2 regions of the Thalassospira permensis NBRC 106175 genome follow, and region 1 is predicted to be linked to the other one. Evidence: riboswitches for the same ligand, from Rfam matches in the RefSeq annotation. Region 1 holds a riboswitch; the other holds the start of a gene.
What was found. A riboswitch is a leader RNA that binds a small molecule or an ion and turns the genes downstream of it on or off. The one in region 1 is predicted to bind glycine.

Region 1 (7,150 bases):
AGAACACCCCGGCCAGATGACCGGGGTGCGCAAAAAGGTTATGTTGCGTTGCAAATCAAGCAGTTTCAGGCATCCAGCGCAAAACCGGCTTTCTTGCCGCCGCCGTTTCGTCAAGACGACGACGCGGTGTCAGATACGGCGCATTTTTAAAGAATTCCGCATCGCCCGATTCTGCCTTGGCCACCAATGCCAGCACCGCATCGCAGAACTGATCAATCGATTCCTTGGTTTCGGTTTCCGTCGGCTCGATCAAAAGCGCACCATGCACCACCAGCGGGAAATACATGGTCATCGGGTGGAAGCCCTCATCAATGATCGCCTTGGCAAGATCCAGCGTCGAAACACCGGTATCTTTCAGGAAATCATCGTCAAACAGCGCTTCATGCATGCAATAGCCGGGGAATGCCACGCTCAGCTTGTCTTTCAGACGCGCCAGCAGATAGTTGGCATTCAGCACCGCATCGCCCGATGCCTGACGCAATCCATCCGCACCGTGGCTTTTCATATAAGCCAGCGCACGAATGAACATGCCCATCTGGCCGTGGAACCCTTTCAGGCGACCGAACGGCTTGTTGCCATCCTTCTCGTCTGCGGTTTCCACCAGATGGAATGTCTCGCCCTTGCGCACGACATAGGGGATCGGTGCAAACGGGGCCAGTGCCTCGGAAAACACAACCGGACCCGAACCCGGTCCACCGCCGCCATGCGGGGTCGAAAAGGTCTTGTGCAGGTTGATATGCATCGCATCAATGCCAAGATCGGCCGGGCGTACCCGTCCGACAATCGCGTTGAAGTTCGCCCCGTCGCAATAGAAATACCCACCGGCCGCATGGACCAGATCGGCAATCTTGCGAACGTCGCGTTCAAACAGGCCACAGGTATTCGGGTTGGTCAGCATGATCCCCGCAACATCGTCGCCAAGCTTGGCTTCGAACGCCGCAAGGTCGACACGGCCATCTTCGGTGGCCGGGATCGAATCAACCGTGAAACCGCACGCTGCGGCCGTTGCCGGGTTGGTCCCGTGGGCCGATTCCGGCACCAGAACACGACGACGGTTTTCACCGCGCGCATCAAGGGCCGCCCGGATCGCCATCATGCCGCAAAGTTCGCCCTGTGCGCCCGCTGCTGGCGACATGGCAACCGCTGGCATACCGGTCAGAACCAGCAACCAGTGTGCGCAACTGTCAATCAGTTCAAGCGCGCCCTGCACCGTGCTTTCGGGCTGCATCGGATGCAGGTCGGCAAGACCGGGCATCCGCGCAACCTTTTCATTCAGGCGCGGGTTATGTTTCATCGTGCACGAACCCAGCGGGAAGAAGCCGGAATCGATGCCAAAGTTTTTCTGCGACAGGCGCGTGAAATGACGCACAACCTGCGGCTCGGACAGGCCCGGAAGACCGACATCGCTATCGCGATCAAGGCCGCCAAGGCGTGATTTGATGCCCGCTGGCTTCGGAAGGTCAACACCGGTACGCCCCGGTTCGCCCATCTCGAAAATCAGCTTTTCCTCAAGCACAAGGCCACGGTTACCGGTATGGGTGGTAAAGCTCATGCCAGCACCTCCTTCAATGCAGACGCAAGGTCCGCGATGTCTTCGTCGGTGTTGGTTTCGGTCGCCGCCACCAGCATGTAATGGTCCAGATCGTCCCGGTTCGGATACAGGCGCGACAACGGAACCCCGCCAAGGACACCCTTGCCAACCAGGGCCTCGACCACCTCGGCTGCCGGTTTGGCAAGCTTGACGGTGAACTCGTTAAAGAAGCTGTCATTGACAACTTCCGCACCCGGCACCGCATTGATCGCATCGGCGGTCTTGCACGCGGTTTCATGGTTAAGCGTTGCCACACCACGATACCCGTCTTCACCCAGAAGGCTCATATGCACCGTAAAGGCCAACGAACACAGACCGGAATTGGTGCAGATGTTCGATGTCGCCTTTTCGCGGCGGATATGCTGTTCACGCGTCGAAAGTGTTAGAACAAAACCGCGTTTGCCGTCCTGATCGACCGTCTCGCCACACAAACGACCCGGCATCTGGCGTACCAGTTTGCTGGTCGTGGCAAAAAGCCCGACATATGGCCCGCCATAGTTCAGGTTGTTACCAATCGACTGGCCTTCGCCGCAAACGATATCCGCGCCAAAGCTGCCCGGCGATTTGATCGCGCCAAATGCCATGGCCTCGGTAAAGACCACGATCAGAAGCGCCCCCTTGGCATGGCACGCATCCGCAAGCTTGGTGTGATCCTGAATGCGTCCGAAAACGTCCGGGTACTGCACCACCACACACGCCGTCTGATCATCAATCAGATCGTCAAGCTCGTCGGCGGTTGCCTGCTTTTCCGGGTGCCCGTCACGACCGGCAACTTCGGTATCGCTATACTGGCAATAGGTTTCGGTGACTTCACGGTAATGCGGATGCAAGCCACCCGACAGAACCGCTTTCTTGCGGCGCGTGGCCCGGCACGCCATCAGAACGGCCTCCGCGCACGACGTTGCCCCGTCCCACATCGATGCGTTGGCCACATCCATGCCGGTGATCGATGCCACCTGGGTCTGGAATTCGAACAGATACTGCAACGTCCCTTGCGCGATTTCCGGCTGATACGGGGTATAGGCCGTCAGAAACTCACCGCGCTGGATGATGTAATCGACCGTGGCCGGGACATGGTGGCGATACGCCCCCGCCCCCAGGAAACTTGGCACGCTGGCCGTGCCCATGTTTTTGGCGGCCAGTTTCGCCATGTCGCGCTCGACCTGCAATTCACCAAGATGATATGGCAGATCGACCGGCTCGGACAGCAACGCGCCGTCGGGCACGTCGCTATATAACTCGTCAACGGACCCGGCCCCGATGGTTTCAAGCATCGAGGCGCGATCCGCACTGGTTAGCGGAAGATAACGCATATCTTAAAGGCCTTCGACAAAGTCTTTATACGCAGCTTCGTCCATCAGCTCATCAAGCTGGGACTCATCGGAAAGTTCCATGCGGAAGAACCAGCCATCGCTTTCCGGGGCTTCGTTCACCAGTGCCGGATTGTCATCAAGCTCTTCGTTGGCTTCGACAACGACACCATCAAGCGGCGCATAAACGTCGCTGGCGGCCTTGACCGATTCGACAACCGCCGCATCGCCATCCTTGGTCAGCTTTTTGCCAACTTCCGGCAGCTCGACATAAACGATATCGCCAAGCGACTGCTGGGCGTAATCGGTAATGCCAACGGTCGCGACACCGTCTTCATATTCAACCCATTCATGTTCCTGCGAGAATTTTTTAGCCATGGTAATTCGTCCCTGTAAGATCAGTTGTCTCTAAAATCTCGGTATCTTTTGCGGGCCGCAAACGCTGCCCGAACTCTTTTTTTTCTGATGATCAGCCGCGATAGTAACGATGTGCCGCAAACGGCAGCTCGACGATTTCCGCCGGGCGTGCCTTGCCGCGCACCATCAGATCGACTTTGGTACCCGGGGCGGCAAATTCAATTGCGACATATCCCATCGCAATCGGGCCATCCACGGTCGGGCCGAAACCACCGCTGGTGATTTCGCCAATTTCTTCGCCGTCACTGTTCAAGACCGGCGTATGTTCACGCGCCGGGGCCTTGCCTTCGGGTTTGATCCCGACACGTTTGCGATCCGCGCCATTGGCAAGCTGATCAAGGATGACATCCGCCCCCTTGAACCCGCCTTCTTCGCGACGACGCTTGTTGATGATCCAGTTAAGGTCGCCTTCGACCGGGGTGGTCGTGGTATCGATATCGTTGCCATACAGGCAAAGACCGGCTTCAAGACGCAGCGAATCGCGCGCGCCAAGGCCAATCGCCTCGACCTCGTCCTCTGCCAACAACTTGCGCGCCAGATCTTCGGCGCGCTCGTTCGGCACGGAAATCTCATACCCGTCTTCGCCGGTATAGCCCGACCGAGTGACAAAGCACGCGATACCGGCAATATCGATCTCGGCAAAGCTCATGAATTTCATCTCGGCAACCGAGGGTGCAAACCGCGCCAGCACGCGGGCGGCATCCGGGCCCTGCAATGCCATCAATGCGCGGTCATCAATCTCGATCAGCTCCACACCGTTATCCAGATTGGCCCGCATATGGACAATGTCATCATCCTTGCATGCGGCATTGATCACCAGAAACAGGCTGTCGCCCGCATTGGTGATCATCAGATCATCCAAAATCGTGCCATCGTCATTGGTGAAGGCGGAATAACGGGTGCGGCCGGGTTTGAGGATCGCGATGTCACCGGGTACGAGCTTTTCAAGCTCGGCGACGCGATGTTCGCCGGTCAGGCGGACCTGCCCCATATGCGAAACATCAAACAGACCGGCCTTCGCACGGGTATGCAGATGTTCGCCCTTCACCCCCAGCGGATATTGCACCGGCATGTCATAACCGGCAAACGGCACCATCTTGGCACCCAGTTCCACATGCAAATCATAAAGGGCGGTTTTCAGCAGTTCGGTTTGATGATCGGCCATCAAGGTCTCCAGACAGGCGTTGCGAAACATAGCCGACCAGTGGCCAACCACGTCCCCCTCTGTCTTGGAGCCTGAAAGAATCACAGCCGGTTTGAATACCGGTCTGCTTACATCTTCGGCGAGGCGCACATCCATGTTCGATGCCGCCTGCTTTCCAGAGTCCCATCTCCCCGCGGTCCGTTTGCCTGAGAGTTTCCGGGGTGGTTGCTCCTTCGGCGTCCGCGCAATCCCTATCGATGTAATCACGCACATCAATCAAGACCGTGGCACTCTCCCACGGGGATCATTTGGGTATGCCTCCTTATACGGATTTGAATCCGACCAGACCAGCCCCAAAAATCATATCCTCTCCACCCCATCCATTGGTATGAGGATTAAAAGCCCTTTTTTGCCCCTCCGGCAAATGTCCATTATTTTGTATGAGGATTACCGAAAACGAACTTTTGTTCAGAAACGAAAATCCCGCCACGCGAGGCGGGCGGGATTTGATTACTCACTAAAAATGAATAATAGGCCGGATTATTAATTTTTTCCGAAGCGTCGATTGTAATCAAGCTGATCGGCACTCAGCTGGAAACCAAGGTAAATTTCATAGTCCGGACCGGCCCAGATATCGTCCAGCGGCACGTTCAAAGTCACCTGCTCGTCGCGATACCGCGCCAGGTTCAAATTGCTCGGAAACGCCATGTCGACATCAAACAGATTCTTCTGGATAAACTCGCCAGACGGGTCCTTAAGGGCTACGAAATACTGGAGTTTTGCGTTGCGGCCCTGTGCGGCCGGGCCCAGTTCGGCATTGATCACCGGGCTGATCACGACGTTCAGGATCTTGTCATCAAGGTCATAACCGCAATCACCCAGATAACCGCCAAATTCGGCTTCAAGGATCACATCGGTCAGGTCCTTGCCCTGACCGCTGAACTGCACCAGTCGGGCGGTATCATTGGGCAGGAAGGCCCGCGGACATGCCGGAACCGGCTGCTCTTCGAACGGGTTGCTGCTGCACGCCGCCAGAAAACCGGCAAACGACACCAAACCCAATGCACAAACACGCCGCAGTCCGTTCGCAATCGTCATCCAAGCCTCTATAGAACTGGTCAAATTCGCGGTCATCCCCCACCATGGGCACAACCGCGCGCAGTCTATTCGCTCCGATATGGCGACACAACCCGCTTCCGTTTCAAATCGCGGTATGGGGCGTAAATACATGGCCGGACATAGCTGAACATGCATCTTTACACGGTGTCTGTCATTGCGTGCACGGTGCTGGCGGGTTATGTAACGAAGACATTTGAATAATCGCGGCGATATGCCGCGCATCATGAACATTCGGACCCGTATCATGTCTGACAAAGCCGACCTTCGGATCATCCTTGCCAACCCGCGCGGTTTCTGTGCGGGGGTGGATCGTGCGATCGAGATCGTCGAAAAGGCGCTGGTAAAGTATGGCGCGCCAGTCTATGTCCGCCACGAAATCGTCCACAACAAATTCGTGGTCGACCGCCTGCGCGATATGGGCGCTGTTTTTGTCGATGAACTCGATAGCGTCCCGGATGGCGTGCCAGTAATCTTTTCCGCGCACGGTGTGCCGAAATCGGTCCCCGAAGCCGCCGAAAGCCGCCAGCTTGAATATCTTGATGCGACCTGCCCGCTGGTGTCCAAGGTCCATCGTGGGGCTGAACGCCACCATGCAGATGGCAAACATATCCTTCTGATCGGCCATGCCGGTCATCCCGAAGTCATCGGCACCATGGGGCAGTTGCCACCGGGCAGCATGACCCTGATCGAGACCGAAGAAGACGCCGAAAACCTTCAGGTCGAAAACCCCGAAAACCTTGCGTTTGTGACCCAGACCACCCTGTCGCTGGACGATACGGCCAAGATCATCTCGATCCTGCAACGCCGCTTCCCGGCGATCGAGGTCCCGAAAAAAGAAGACATCTGCTATGCGACCACCAACCGCCAGCACGCGGTCAAGCTGATCGCGACCGATGCCGATGCCATTCTGGTTCTGGGCGCGCCAAACTCGTCAAACTCGAACCGTCTGGTCGAAGTCGCCAAACGCGAAGGATGTGACCGTTCGGTTCTGGTCGAACGCGCCAAGGATATCGACTGGTCCAAGCTTGACGGTATTTCGACGCTTGGCATTACCGCGGGCGCATCCGCCCCGGAAATCCTGGTCGAGGAAGTCATCGATGCCTGCCGTGAACGTTATAACGTCACGGTCGAAACCCTGACTTTGACCAATGAAAACGTCACCTTCAAGCTGCCCCGCCAGCTTGCCAGCTAACCCCGCCCTGATGCAGGAAATCCGGATATCCCATGGCCGTCTATACCGACGTTTCTGACGAAGATATCGCCCGTTTTGTTGCCGAATACGATATCGGCACCGTGATTTCGTTCAAGGGAATCGCCGAGGGTGTCGAAAATACCAACTTCCTGCTTCAGACCGATCAGGCATCCTTCATCCTGACCCTGTATGAAAAGCGTGTGAACCCGGATGACCTGCCGTTTTATCTGGGCCTGATGGATCATCTGTCGGCCAAGGGGCTGAATTGCCCGACACCGATCCACGGCAAGGACGGGGTTGCGTTACGCCGTTTGTGCGGACGTCCGGCCGCCATCACATCCTTCCTGAACGGCATGTCGCCACGCCGGATCATGCCC
Region 2 (7,150 bases), on a different contig from region 1:
AACCAGATCGGAAACGCCTTCAAGCTGTCTGGCGATGTCTTCGGCACTTTGCGGATTGTTGGGATCACTAGCGGCTTTGGCCAGTGCTTCCTGTTCGGCGCGCGTGCGTTCTTCGACGTCGCGCACACCTTTGGCGATTTCTTCCTGAAGCTCGCGCTCGGTCCCGGGAACGGCGACGATGGTTTTGGGTGATCCAAGATGAAACAGCCGCCAGCCGGTTTCAGGATCAAGGATCGGGATAAGTCCGACACCCGCCGCGGAAATCGGGCTTAAAAACAGCGCAATGATCAGGAGTTTTGACAGCCACCAGCGCCGTGATGGCGGATGCTTGGGCAGACGTTCCCACTGAACCTCGATCGGCAGCTCGTTAAAGGGAAGATCCTCGTCCGACAGGGCGTCTGAAACATCATCTGTTTCAGGATTGCCCATGTCATCAAGAGGATCCCGTTCCTTCTTTCGGCCAAACCGTAAGGATTTTATGAGTTTCCTGATCACGAAAGGTCAGTCTCTTTCGGTCTGCGGATCGCACCTCACCCTTGCGGGCGGGGTGCGAACAGGGCGATGCCCCGGATCATATCAAGTGCACGGGACAGCTGATAATCTTCCAGCGCTATTTCCTCGGCAGCATTGCGGCGATCATTGGCATCGCTTTCGGCGTTGCTGATGGTTTCATCCTCGTTGCGCAATGCACCATTCAGATCGGCTTCGGATCGGCGCTGGGCGGCTTCGATGCTTTCGACACGGGCCTGCGGGACAATGATGTCAGGCACGATGCCGACTTCCTGGATCGATTTGCCCGACGGCGTGTAATAGCGTGCCGTGGTCAGACGCAGTGCCACATTGCCGGGCATCGGAAGGATTGTCTGAACCGATCCCTTGCCGAAACTGCGTGTTCCCATGATGACCGCGCGGCGGTGATCCTGAAGGGCACCGGCAACGATTTCGGATGCGGATGCCGAACCGTCATTGATCAGAACGATCATGGGAAGTCCGTCGGCAAGATCGCCCGGACGGGCATTGTAACGTTCGGTATTTTCGGTATCGCGCGGGCGGGTTGATACGATTTCTCCCTTATCAAGGAAGGCGTCCGAAACCGAAATCGCCTGATCGAGCAACCCACCAGGATTGTTGCGCATGTCAATCACAAGGCCCTTGATTTCCGGGCCGATCTGATCGCGCAACTCGGTGATCGCACGTTGCAGGCCGCTAAAGGTCTGCTCGTTGAATTTGGTGATACGGATATATCCGACATCATCCTTTGCTTCGGATCTAACCGACTGGATCTTGATCACGGCCCGGGTCAGGGTGACATCAAACGGTGCGGTTTCACCCTTGCGCATGATGGTCAGGATAATGTCTGTATTGACCTTGCCGCGCATCATTTCAACCGCTTCGTTCAGGCCAAGACCACGGATCGGTTTGCCATCGATATGGGTGATGAAGTCACCGGGTTGCAAACCGGCCTTTTCGGCAGGTGTGTCATAAATCGGGGAAATGACTTTGACAAAGCCTTCTTCCATCGTGACTTCGATACCAAGCCCACCGAATTCACCGCGGGTATCGACCTGCATTTCCTCGAAATTATCCATATTCAGATAGGAGGAATGTGGATCAAGCGATGTCAGCATGCCGTTGATGGCTGCTTCGATCAGCTGCTTGTCATCGACTTCTTCGACATATTTCGATTTCACCTGTTCAAACACATCGCCAAACAGGTTCAGCAGCCGATAGGTTTCGGCTGATGTTGTTGGTGAAGATTGCGCCAGCGCGGGCGAAGCAAGGCCCAAAGTCATGCCGGTAGCGAGTGCGAATACTGCCAATCGAGAGGTTTTCATCCACTTACCTTGCCGTTTTTCGAGGCCAGCCAGGGAAGCGGATTGATCGCTTCACCGTCATGGCGCATCTCCAGATAGAGTTTAGGCGATAATTCACCCATTATTCCAACAGGTTCACCCGCCAACAGATATTGTCCTACCACACTGTCGAGCCGATCAAAACCAGCGATAAGGCTATGGTATCCTTCGCCGTGTTCGATAATCAAGAGGCGGCCATAGCCACGGAAGGGCCCGGCGAATACAACTTTGCCGTCAAAGGGCGATACGACCTGCGCGTTTGGGCGTGTGTCGATCTCGATCCCTTTGGAATGTGTAACCGCCAGTCCGTCCGGTCCGCGGGACCGTTCACCAAACAATGTAACGACCTTTCCGCTTGCGGGCATACGCAATTGTCCGTGTGCCAGCGTGATCGAACTGCCGACAGAAAGCTCTTCATCATTTGCCGATGGCGCCTTGCTGGCAGGGGCTGTTTTTTCCGCAGGGGTGGCGGGCGGCTCGTTTCTGGCAATTGTCGATGGGGCCGGGGCCGGTTTGGGTTCTGTGCGCTTGGCGATCTGGCGTTCCGGTTTCATGCGGGGTTCGGGAACGCCTTCCGCCCGCTTTTTCAGGCTTTCCAGAAGATCGCCCAATGATTTTGCCTCGGTCGCCAGTTCATTGACGGCGCGCGATGCCATTTTGGCCTCGGCCTCGGTTTCCGAACGCAGTTTGCGCTTTTCGTTAAGCAGGGCGGCCAGTGACTGGCGCTCTGCCTGTAATTCTTTGGTGGCGGCTGCCATTTCGCTGCGGCGCGTTCGGATGTCTTCGCGAAGGGTGCCAATTTCTTCAAGCTCGGCGCGCAAATCGCGCGCATGCTGTTCAACACCGGGTAGGGCGGCCTTTAACAGGATGGCTGACCGCAATGTATCCTGCGGGCTGGTCGGAAGGGCGATCACAGCTTCGGGCGGGGTGGTCGACAAACGCTGCAAGGCCATCAGGATGCGGGCATATTGCCCGGCTTTGTCTTCAAGGCTGGTGGCGGCCCGCTTTTCGCGCACTTCAAGTTCGGCAAGCTGATCTTCAAGATCGGTCAGGGTTGTTTCAAGGCGCTGGGCGCGTCTGGCGACCGAAATGGCTTCGGATTGAAGCGCCTGTTCCTCGGTCCAGAGTTCGCGCGATTTACGCGCCAGGAATTCTTCCTGCTTTTGCTGCTCTGACAGCTGGCTTTCAAGTTTATCAAGCTGACTGTCGACCTTGCGTAGCGACTGGGCAAAAGACGGCGCTGCCCCGCCCGCGATCATGGCTGCAATCACAGCCAGCGCAGGCAGGGCGGTCTTGGAACGCAGATCAGTTCGCAAGAAGCGCATCATTCCCTTTCAAACCCTTGATCAACGGTTTGCCGGACATTTCCGCCGGTTGCGGTAGCCCGAGAAGCTGCAACAAAGTCGGTGCCACGTCGGCCAGGCGACCATTTTCCAGTGTCGCGCCTTCGGGTCCATTCACCAGAATGGTCGGCACCAGATTAAGCGTATGCGCGGTGTGCGGCTCGCCGGTTTCCGGATCCACCATCATCTCACAGTTCCCGTGATCGGCGGTAACGAACATCACGCCGCCCACCGATTTAACCGCATCAACAACCTGCCCAAGGCAGGTATCGACCGCTTCGGCGGCCTTGATAGCGGCGGACAAAATGCCGCTATGGCCGACCATGTCGGGGTTGGCAAAGTTCAGAATGATCGCATCATAGGTTTCAGCCCTGATCGCCGCCACCAGCTTTTCGGTCACTTCCGGGGCCGACATTTCCGGCTGCAAATCATAGGTCGCGACCTTGGGCGATGGCACCAGAATACGGTCTTCGCCCTCGAAAACCTGTTCTTCGCCGCCGTTAAAGAAGAAGGACACATGCGGATATTTTTCGGTTTCCGCGATGCGCAACTGCTTCATGCCAGCCCTGGAAACGACTTCACCAAAGATATTTGGCAACACCTGCGGCGGATAGATCGCATCCATATATTTTGCATGGTCGGATGAATATTCAACCATACCGGCCTGCACGGCAAATCTGATCGGGGTGCCACGGTCAAACCCGTCAAAGTCCGGTGCGCAGATCGCGGCCAGAATTTCACGCGCGCGGTCGGCCCGGAAATTGGTCATCAAAAGTCCGTCGCCGTCTTTCATGCCGGCATAATCGCCAATCACGGTCGGCAGAACGAATTCATCCGTGGTGTCGGCATCATAGGCTGCCCGGATTGCGGCTTCGGCACTTTCAGCGGTGCGGCCATCGGCGTAATTCTTGCCCTTTACCATCGTGAAATAGGCTTGGCTGACGCGTTCCCAGCGATTGTCGCGGTCCATGGCGTAATAGCGCCCGGTGACGGTTACGATTTCAACATTGGCATCACCGATCAGTGCGCGGAATTTTTCAAGGAATTTGGCGGCACTTTTGGGGGCGGTATCGCGGCCATCCAGATAGGCATGGATTTTTACCTGCACACCGGCCGATGCGATGATTTTGGCAAGGGCCGCCATATGGGCCTGATGGGAATGCACCCCGCCTTCGGACAGAAGCCCCGCGATATGACAGACACCCCCGCTTTCTTTCAGCTTGGCGATAACCTTTTTGACGGTATCGGTATCGGCGATCGAACCGGTTTTGACAGCCTCGTCAATTTTTGGCAGTTCCTGCATCACAACCCGGCCGGCACCAAGATTCATATGGCCGACTTCGGAATTGCCCATCTGCCCTTCGGGCAGGCCTACATCAAGACCGCAGGCTTTCAGAAAGCCGGTCGGATTGTTGGCATAAAGCGCGTCCCAAACAGGGGTATTGGCCAATGCAACCGCATTGTCCTTGCTTTCCTCGCGATAACCCCAGCCATCCAGAATGCACAGCACCACCGGACGCGGGCGCTTTACGGTATTTGATACAGTCACAATCATAATCCCACGAAGTAAAGTACACGAAATAAGGTAAAAGGCTGAATTACCGGTAAAGATGGTTATTTTCCGGTAATTTTGCCATCCGTACAAAGACGCCGGGCGCGGTGGGTCCGCCATCAGACGCTGCCAATCATAGCATTTTCAACGCGCAATCTATCATGAATGCCGGTATTGAACAGCCTTCCGACCGGGTATTTTTTGTGCGCTTGCAAAGTCGCTTTTTGACAAGGATCATCACCTGCCTGTAATCTCGGGCGTTACGGTGATACCTCGAATAACCGCGATGGGAGAGCCCGCTTTGATCCCGCGATCAGATCGGCGCCGAAGGAGCAATAGCCCCGAAAACTCTCAGGCAGATGGACCGTTGCGGATTGAGGCTCTGGAGAGAGAAAGCGGTACGGGGCCAATGCCCGGCACCATATTTCCACCGAAGGATGAAGCCATGGCGTCAAAGACTTCTTTGTTTTTGGCAACAGGGCGCACAATCTCAGGTCAAGGGACAGAGGGGGCAAGACACCGGTTCTATAACGTCATGTGGCATTGATCCGCATGACAAAGAGCCGTGGGAGGCCCATTTGACCGAAGAAAATAAGCAGCGTCCGCAAGACGTTAATCTTTCCGTTGTCGATCTTTATACCATCGGCATCGGCCCATCGAGTTCGCATACGGTCGGCCCGATGCGCGCGGGCTATCGGTTCTGTCTGGAACTCGAAGCCCGGAATCTTTTGGAAAAAATCGGCTCGGTAATTGTTGATCTTTACGGATCGCTTGCCCTGACCGGCAAGGGCCATGCCACCGATACCGCGGTGATCATGGGGCTTTCGGGGGAACGACCGCGTTCGGTTGATCCCGACCGGATCGCACCGACAATGGATGCGATTGATAAAGATCACGCATTACAGCTTTACGGCGCGCATCCGGTTGCCTTTAACCGTGAAACCAATCTTGTGTTTCACATGACCGAAAGCCTGCCTGAACATCCCAATGGCATGCGGATCACCGCCTTTGACCGTGACGGTGTTGTTCTGCACAAACAGGAATATTTTTCGGTTGGGGGTGGGTTTATCGTCTCGGGCGATGATCGCGGTGCGGAATATTCCGGCGATAACATCACACTGCCTTATCCCTTTTCCTCGGCCGATGAACTGATGGCGATCTGTAAAAAGGAAAAGCTGTCGATTGCCGAAGTCATGGCCGAAAATGAAAAAAGCTGGCGTGAACCTGCCGAGACCGAGGAATTTGTCGACCGCGTGCATCGCGCGATGATGGATTGTATTGAGCGTGGCTGCAAAACCGATGGCATCCTGCCCGGAGGGTTGAATGTCAAACGGCGTGCGCGCAAACTTTACCTTGAACTGACGGAACGGCCAGAAGCGGGGCTTAAGGACCCGTTGACCGTGATCGACTGGGTCAATCTTTATGCTCTTGCGGTTAACGAAGAAAATGCTGCCGGTTCGCGCGTCGTGACCGCCCCGACCAACGGGGCGGCGGGTGTTATTCCGGCCGTGCTGCGCTATTACGAACGGTTCGGGGCCAATGTGACACAGGGCAAAATACGCGAATTCCTGTTAACGGCGGCAGCCATTGGTTCGATCTATAAAAAGCGTGCGTCGATCTCGGCCGCCGAAGTCGGTTGTCAGGGTGAGGTCGGTGTGGCCTGCTCAATGGCGGCAGGCGCGCTTTGTGCCGTCATGGGCGGTACGCCCGAACAGGTTGAAAACGCCGCCGAAATTGGCATGGAACACAACCTTGGCCTGACCTGTGATCCGATTGGCGGTCTGGTGCAGGTACCCTGCATCGAACGCAACACCATGGGGGCGGTCAAGGCGATCAATGCTGCCCGTCTGGCAATGCGAGGTGATGGTCAGCATACCGTGTCACTCGATAAGGTAATCGAAACCATGCGCCAGACCGGCATTGATATGCAAAGCAAATACAAGGAAACCAGTCAGGGCGGGCTGGCGGTCAATGTCAACGTGGTCGAATGTTGAGCTGACAGTTTGAAATACCGACCAAACACCCTCGAAGCCGCCGTTTCGGGGGTGTTTTTCATCCGGCCTGATTCTTGCCACCTTGCGCCTGCAATCTGATATCATTGAGAAATCAAAAACGGGGCAAAGACCCCGAACAGGTTGGGCAAAGCATGAAAAAGAAACTGTTCCGCATCTATATCGCGGTCAGTCTGGATGGCTATATCGCGCGCGCCAATGGTGCTGTTGACTGGCTTGATCAATTCGATCCGGGCGAGTTCAATTTCGAGGGCTTTCTGGGCACCGTGGGAACACTGATCATCGGGCGAAAAACCTTTGATCAGGTGATGGAATTTGGCGACTGGCCCTATGAAGATCGCCGCACGATTGTCCTGACATCGCGCGATTTGCCCGATAACCGCCCGGCCA

Region 2: linked by a shared signal. The riboswitch ahead of SMB34_RS12770 (L-serine ammonia-lyase) and the one ahead of gcvT (glycine cleavage system aminomethyltransferase GcvT) in region 1 are both predicted to bind glycine.

The regions. Positions count from the first base shown of each region.
Region 1 covers NZ_AUNC01000001.1:175,702-182,851, reverse strand. The annotation lists gene gcvPB (aminomethyl-transferring glycine dehydrogenase subunit GcvPB) at 56-1,552, opposite strand; gene gcvPA (aminomethyl-transferring glycine dehydrogenase subunit GcvPA) at 1,549-2,904, opposite strand; gene gcvH (glycine cleavage system protein GcvH) at 2,908-3,279, opposite strand; gene gcvT (glycine cleavage system aminomethyltransferase GcvT) at 3,371-4,483, opposite strand; glycine riboswitch at 4,541-4,643, opposite strand; glycine riboswitch at 4,647-4,770, opposite strand; gene SMB34_RS00675 (hypothetical protein) at 5,006-5,560, opposite strand; gene ispH (4-hydroxy-3-methylbut-2-enyl diphosphate reductase) at 5,826-6,773, shown strand; gene SMB34_RS00665 (homoserine kinase) at 6,806-7,150, shown strand, end outside.
Region 2 covers NZ_AUNC01000023.1:185,661-192,810, forward strand. The annotation lists gene SMB34_RS12750 (divergent polysaccharide deacetylase family protein) at 1-429, opposite strand, end outside; gene SMB34_RS12755 (S41 family peptidase) at 531-1,835, opposite strand; gene SMB34_RS12760 (murein hydrolase activator EnvC family protein) at 1,832-3,181, opposite strand; gene gpmI (2,3-bisphosphoglycerate-independent phosphoglycerate mutase) at 3,159-4,751, opposite strand; glycine riboswitch at 5,026-5,125, shown strand; glycine riboswitch at 5,129-5,256, shown strand; gene SMB34_RS12770 (L-serine ammonia-lyase) at 5,327-6,742, shown strand; gene SMB34_RS12775 (dihydrofolate reductase family protein) at 6,895-7,150, shown strand, end outside.